3 regions of the Zobellella denitrificans genome follow, and region 2 is predicted to be linked to each of the others. Evidence: predicted binding sites of a transcription regulator. Region 2 holds the regulator's gene; each other region holds the start of a gene.
What was found. Region 2 encodes LexA, which represses DNA repair genes until DNA is damaged. Its sites were predicted from a motif close to ANCTGTNTNNNNANACAGNT; they were not measured.
Positions count from the first base shown of each region.

Region 1: the regulator LexA is predicted to act here: its motif matches at 941-960, upstream of dinB (DNA polymerase IV).
Region 3: the regulator LexA is predicted to act here: its motif matches at 1,005-1,024, upstream of astB (N-succinylarginine dihydrolase).

Region 1 is NZ_CP012621.1:2,952,256-2,954,523, forward strand. Features, by position in the region: gene dinB (DNA polymerase IV) at 1-935, opposite strand, end outside; gene nqrM ((Na+)-NQR maturation NqrM) at 1,181-1,405, opposite strand; gene AN401_RS13980 (FAD:protein FMN transferase) at 1,407-2,268, opposite strand, start outside.
Region 2 is NZ_CP012621.1:185,876-188,143, reverse strand. Features, by position in the region: gene coxB (cytochrome c oxidase subunit II) at 1-740, opposite strand, end outside; gene lexA (transcriptional repressor LexA) at 1,046-1,663, opposite strand; gene ubiA (4-hydroxybenzoate octaprenyltransferase) at 1,779-2,268, opposite strand, start outside.
Region 3 is NZ_CP012621.1:2,453,135-2,455,402, reverse strand. Features, by position in the region: gene astB (N-succinylarginine dihydrolase) at 1-923, opposite strand, end outside; gene topA (type I DNA topoisomerase) at 1,258-2,268, shown strand, end outside.

The DNA of each region.
Region 1 (2,268 bases), 1.4 Mb from region 2:
CAAAGCTTCAGTGCCGAGTCCAGCTCGGGCGCATGGGTGCGCCGCGAGAGCGTGGTCTGTTCGAAATCGCTGAACTTGAGCTTGATGCACAGGCCGCACACCGGCCTGCCGTCCAGCCGGCGGATCAGCTCCGGCCAGAGCCTGGCCAGCACCAGCCGCCCCTGCTCCGGCTGGTGGAGATCCTCGGCCAGGGTGGTCTCCACCCCCACCGATTTGCGCACCCATTCCGTCTCCACCGGCCGTTCGTCGATGCCCCTGGCCCGTTGCCACAGCAGCCGGCCGAACTTGCCAAAGCGGCGCACCAGTTCGGCTTCGCCCACCGCCGCCAACTGGCCGCAGCTTTCCAGCCCCAGGGCCGACAGCTTCTCCGCCGTCTTGCGCCCGACCCCGGGGATCTTGGCCAGGGGCAGCCGGTGCACGAAGTCTTGGACCCGCTCCGGCGACAGCACGAAGAGCCCGTCCGGCTTATTTTCTTCCGAGGCGATCTTGGCCAGGAACTTGTTGGGCGCCACCCCGGCGGAGGCGGTCAGTTGCAGCTCCTCCCGGATGGCCCGGCGGATATCCCGGGCGATCAGGGTGGCGCTGCCGCCGAACCAGGGGCTGTCGGTCACGTCGAGGTAGGCTTCGTCCAGGGACAGGGGTTCGACCAGGGGGGTATAGCGATGGAAGATCTCGCGGATCTGGCGCGATACCGCCTTGTACTCGGCCATGTTGCCGGGGATCAGCAGCAGTCCCGGGCAGAGCTTGAGCGCCTGGTGGCTGGCCATGGCCGAACGTACGCCGAAGGCCCGGGCCGGGTAGTTGCAGGTGGCGATCACCCCGCGCCGGCTGGCGCTGCCGCCGATGGCCAGGGGAATATCACGCCACTCGGGATGGGCGCGCATTTCCACCGCGGCGAAAAAGCAGTCCATATCGACGTGGATGATCTTGCGCATGACCAGACTGGATAAATAGACAGTACCCAGATACTAACGCGAAAAGCTGGAAGCTGGAAGCTGGAAGCCGGAAGCCGGAAGCTAGAAGCCGGAAGCCGGAAGCCGGAAGCCGGAAGCCGGAAGCCGGAAGCCGGAAGCCGGAAGCCGGAAGCCGGAAGCCGGAAGCCGGAAGCCGGGCAAGAATGGCCGCCTGTGTCGTTCAAGGCAACCCGGATTGCTTCAGGCTTCCAGCTTCTGGCTTAACGCTAAATGATGCGGTTTTCTTCCAGCATCTTGCGGCGGGCTTCTTCCTTGGCCATCTTCTTCTTGCGGTTGTCGCACGGGTCCGGGCAGTCGCAGGCCTTTTCCACGCCGATACTGCCGAGGCCGCCACAGGAGCCGGAAATGGTCTTGCGCTGGACGATATAGCCGATGGCCATGGCGGCGATCACCAGGGCGAAGACTCCGAGCGTAATAAAGAAATACAGCATATCAACCTCTCAGATATTTCTCGAAGGCGCTGGACATGTCCACCCTGAAGCCTTCGTCGGTCTTGGTCAGCAGGTAGATGGCCAGGCGGTGCTCCTCGGCGAAGGCCAGGGCCCGCTCCGTGCCCATCACCTGCAGCGCCGTGGCCAGGGCATCCGCGATCATACAGGAGGGGTGAATCACTGTCACGGAAGCCAGCCGGTTGTCGATGGGGTGGCCGGTGGCCGGATCTATGGTATGGGACAACTGTTTGCCGTCCAGCTCATAGTAATTGCGGTAGTCGCCCGAGGTGGCGATGCTGTTGTTGTCGAGCCCGACGACTTGCTGCACCGAGCCGGTTCCCGGCCCCGGTTTTTCCACCGCGATGCGCCATTGCTGGCCCCGGGCGTTCAGCCCGGATACCCGCACTTCGCCGCCGATCTCCACCAGGTGGTTGGTCAGCCCCTCTTCCGCCAGGTATTCGGAAACCACGTCCACGCCAAAGCCCTTGGCGATGGCGGACAGATCCACATACAGGCCGGGCACGCTTTTCTGCAGGTATTCCCCCTTGTCATCGACCAGCACCCGCAGGTGCTGCAGGCCGGTTCGGGTGCGCACCTCGGCCAGTTGCTGCTCGCTCGGGATCCGCGTCGGCCGGGCATCGGGTCCGAAGCCCCAGAGGTTGACCAGGGGCCCCACGGTCACGTCCAGAACACCACCGGTCAGCCGCCCCTGCTGCAGGGCCGCGGTCACCACCCGGGCAGTATCGGCCGACACCGGGAAGGGGCTGTCGTCCGCATGGCGGTTGAAGCGGCTCAGTTCGGAGTCTTCCCGGTAGGTGGACATCTGATCGTTGACCAGCTCCAGCCGCCGATCGATCTCCGCC
Region 2 (2,268 bases):
AGCCAGTCGTCGAACTCGGCGGCCGGCCGGGCATCCACCACTATCGGCATAAAAGCATGATCCTTGCCGCACAGCTCGGCGCACTGGCCCCGGTAGATACCGGGCTGGTTGATGCGGGTCCAGGCCTCGTTGATAAAGCCGGGGATGGCGTCCTTCTTGACCGCGAAGGCCGGCATCCACCAGGAGTGGATGACGTCGTCGGCAGTGATCAGGAAGCGCACCTTGCGATCGGTGGGCAGCACCAGGGGCCGGTCCACCTCCAGCAGGTAGTTGTCACGCTTGCGCAGGCTGCCGTCGATTTCCTGGGGCAGGGTCGCCAGCAGGCTGAAAAACTCGACGTCCTCGCCGAAGTAGCGGTAGTGCCACTTCCACTGGGAGGCGGTGACCTGCACCGTCAGATCCGACTGGCTGGCATCCTCCATGGCGATCAGGGTGCGGGTGGCGGGAATGGCCATGCCCACCAGGATCAGGAAGGGAATGATGGTCCAGAGGATCTCCACCTTGGTGCTTTCGTGAAACTGGGCAGCCTTGGCGCCCCTGGACTTGCGGTGGTGGATGATGGCCCAGAACATGACCCCGAACACCACCAGGCCGATCAGCGCACAGATGATGAGTATGGTCATGTGCAGGCCATACACCTTCTGGCTGATATCGGTGACCCCCTGGGTCATGTTGAAACGGCTTTGTGCCCACACGGGCAACGATGCCACTAGCGACAGCAGCAGAACGATCGGCTTCACACGCACCCCCAAAAAGTCTTGGTCCTTTATTTTGGCGCACTCGCAAGAGAGTCAGTGCTTACCGAACCACCGCGTCCATCGGTCCGGCACACACTAAGTAAAGCATTGATTATGAAAAAGTAAAAAAATGAAAAAAGAAGCGGGAAGCGGGAAGCGGGAAGCGGGAAGCGGGAAGCGGGAAGCGGGAAGCGGGAAGCGGGAAGCGGGAAGCGGGAAGCGGGAAGCGGGAAGCGGGAAGCGGGAAGCGGGAAGCGGGAAGCGGGAAGCATGCTAAGCCCCCGCCAACCCCAAGGCAAGCGGACGAGTTAAAAGTCGGTGTTGCGGATCACGCCCACCGCCAGGCCCTCGATGGTCAGTTCCTGGCTGCGCAGATCGACCTCGATGGGAGACAGCTCCTCGTTCTCCGGCAGCAGGCTGACCTTGCTGCCCTGGCGCCGGAAGCGCTTGACCGTGACTTCGTCGTCGAGCCGGGCCACTACTACCTGGCCGTTGCGGGCCTCACCGGTCTTGTGCACCGCCAGCAGATCGCCGTCCATGATGCCGATGTTCTTCATGCTCATGCCCCTGACCCGCAGCAGGAAATCGGCCGGCGGATGGAACAGGGCCGGATCCAGCTTGTAGTGGCTTTCTATGTGCTGCTGCGCCAGGATGGGCTCGCCGGCGGCCACCCGCCCGATCAGCGGCAGGCCCGGCTCTTCCTCCGGCTCTTCTTCCTGGGCCAGGCGAATGCCGCGGGAGGTGCCGGGCATCATCTCGATCACCCCTTTCTTGGCCAGGGCCTTCAGATGCTCCTCGGCGGCGTTGGCGGACTTGAACCCCAGGGACTGGGCAATTTCGGCACGGGTGGGCGGCATGCCGGTCTGCTGGATATGCGCCTTGATGATTTCCAGCACCTGGGACTGACGGGGGGTTAGCGCTTTCATAGGGAACCTGTCTTTTTATACAGCTAACTGTCAGTATATCCAGTAAATCCGGCAGGGCAAGCACAATACGCCCTCCCCGGCCGGCACTCCCCTGGCGACCAGGGCGGGAACAGGGCTACAGCAGCGCCAGGGCCAGACCGGCGAACACCGCCATACCCGCGAAGTTGTTGTTGAGGAAGGCCCGGAAGCAGGCCATCCGTTCCCGGTCCCGGATCAGCCGCTGCTGGTACACGAAGAGCGCGGCGGCGCCCAACAGCCCCCAGTAGAAAGGCGCGGCCAGGGCGAATACCTGGCCCGCTGCTACCAACAGCAGCAGGGTGACCAGCTGCAGCAGGCCGACCATCAGCTTGTCGCGCCGGCCGAACAGAACGGCGGTGGACTTGACCCCGATCCGGAGATCGTCGTCCCTGTCCACCATGGCGTACATGGTGTCGTAGGCCACGGTCCAGCTCAGATTGGCGGCAAACAGCAGCCAGAGCCCCGCGGGCAGGCTGTTTGCCTGGGCCGCAAAGGCCATGGGAATGGCCCAGGAGAAGGCGATACCCAGGAACAGCTGGGGCAGGTGGGTATAGCGCTTCATAAAGGGGTAGAGCGCGGCCCAGCCC
Region 3 (2,268 bases), 1.9 Mb from region 2:
AACAGGTAGCTCTTCACCGCGTCCGCCACCGGTACCTCATCGGTGGGCACCTCGATAAAGTGCAGCTCGGTGCCGGGCAGCTTGCGGCGGATCTCTTCCAGGGCGGCGGTGTTGAGGAAAGCCTCCTGGTGATAGAACAGTACGTTCTGGTTGCCCACGGCGATGACGTCGTTGTGGAACACGCCCTGATCGATCACCGCCGGGTTCTGCTGGATAAAGATGGCGGTGTCCTCGCCCAGGCCGTGCAGCCGGGCCACGGCCCGGGACGCTTCCAGGGTCTGCCGGGCCGGGTAGCGGCGCGGGGCGGGGGCGCTCAGGTCGAAGGCGCTGCGGCCGTACACGAACAGTTCCACCCCGGCGTGGCCGTAGTCGGCGCACAGGCGGGTGTGGTTGGCGGCGCCCTCGTCACCGAAGTAGTCGTTGGCGGGCAGGGCCTGGTGGTGGCTGAAGTGGCGCTCGTCGGCGAACACCTGGCCGAGGATGCGGCCGGTCACCTCGTGCTCGATGGAGCGGTGGAACTTGTTGGTCAGGTTGGCCGGGGTGAAGTGGATACGGCCGTCGGCGGTATCGGCGCTGGGCGAGACGGTAGCGGCGTTGGCGGTCCACATGCTGGAGGCGGAGCAGCAGGCGGCCAGCAGCACCGGGTCTTCCCGGAACGCCTTTTCCAGCACCTGGGCATCGCTGCCGGTAAAGCCCAGCCGGCGCAGGGTATGGATGTCGGGGCGCTCCTGGGGCGCCAGCACGCCCTGCACCAGGCCCAGTTCGGTCAGCGCCTTCATCTTGCGCAGGCCCTGCTTGGCCGCTTCTTTCGGGCTGGACACATCCTGGGCGTTGCTCTGGGAGGCAACGTTGCCGTAAGACAGGCCGGCATAGTTGTGGGTGGGGCCGACCAGGCCGTCAAAGTTGGCTTCAAACTGTACCATTATATTGTCCTTTTAAATGGTGAAAAGGGCCAAGAAAATCCTGTTGTTGGCCATTATATGTGGATTTATTTGGAAGATGTAACCCCTTTTTAACAACAGATTTCACCTAAGTAATAACAATGCATAAAAAGCGGACGAACAGGCAGGAGAGTAAAAAAAGCGGTTGATTCCGACGGGCATGAGGGTGTTAATAAATAAATATAAATTCATTGAACTTTTTTCCGGCCCAGGCCGGGCAAGTTTGCTTTTTACGGCTTTTTCACTTATACAGCCGTCATTACCTTGCCGCCGGAACCCCCGCGGGGGCCAGACTTTAAGGATCTAAACGCGCTTTATGAGCAAATCGCTGGTTATCGTCGAATCGCCCGCCAAGGCAAAGACCATCAACAAGTACCTGGGGAAGGACTTCATCGTCAAATCCAGCGTCGGCCACGTGCGCGACCTGCCGACCGCCGGCTCCTCTTCCGCGAAAAAGACCGGTGGCCGCAAGACCGACACCAAGCAGTTGAGCGCCGATGAAAAGGAAAGGCTCAAGAAGGAAAAGGAGCATCAGGCGCTGATCGCCCGCATGGGGGTGGATCCCGAGCACGGCTGGAAGGCGGACTACCAGGTGCTGCCGGGCAAGGAAAAGGTGGTGGCCGAATTGCAGAGCCTGGCGGAAAAGGCCGACACCGTTTACCTGGCAACGGACTTGGATCGCGAGGGGGAGGCCATCGCCTGGCACCTGAAGGAGCTGATCGGCGGTGACGACAGCCGTTTCAAGCGGGTGGTGTTCAACGAAATCACCAAAAGCGCCATCCAGGAGGCCTTCAGCCACCCGTCCGATCTCAACTTGAACCGGGTCAACGCCCAGCAGGCCCGCCGCTTCCTGGATCGGGTGGTGGGCTACATGGTGTCGCCGCTGCTGTGGAAGAAGGTGGCCCGGGGCCTGTCCGCTGGCCGGGTGCAGTCGGTGGCGGTGCGGCTCATCGTGGAGAAGGAACGCGAAATCAAGGCCTTCGTACCGGAAGAATACTGGGATATCCAGGCGGCTCTGAGCAGTGCCCGACAGCTGGCGTTGACCATGATGGTGGCCAAGTACCGGGGGCAGGAGTTCCGCCCGACCAACGAGGCCCAGACCATGGCGGCGGTGGATACCCTCAAGGCCAGCCGGTTCGAGGTGGTGGCCCGGGAAGACAAGCCGACCCAGAGCAAGCCGCCGGCGCCTTTTATCACCTCCACCCTGCAGCAGGCGGCCAGTACCCGGCTCGGCTTCGGGGTCAAGCGCACCATGATGCTGGCCCAGCGGCTGTACGAGGCAGGCTACATCACCTATATGCGAACCGACTCCACCAACCTGAGCCAG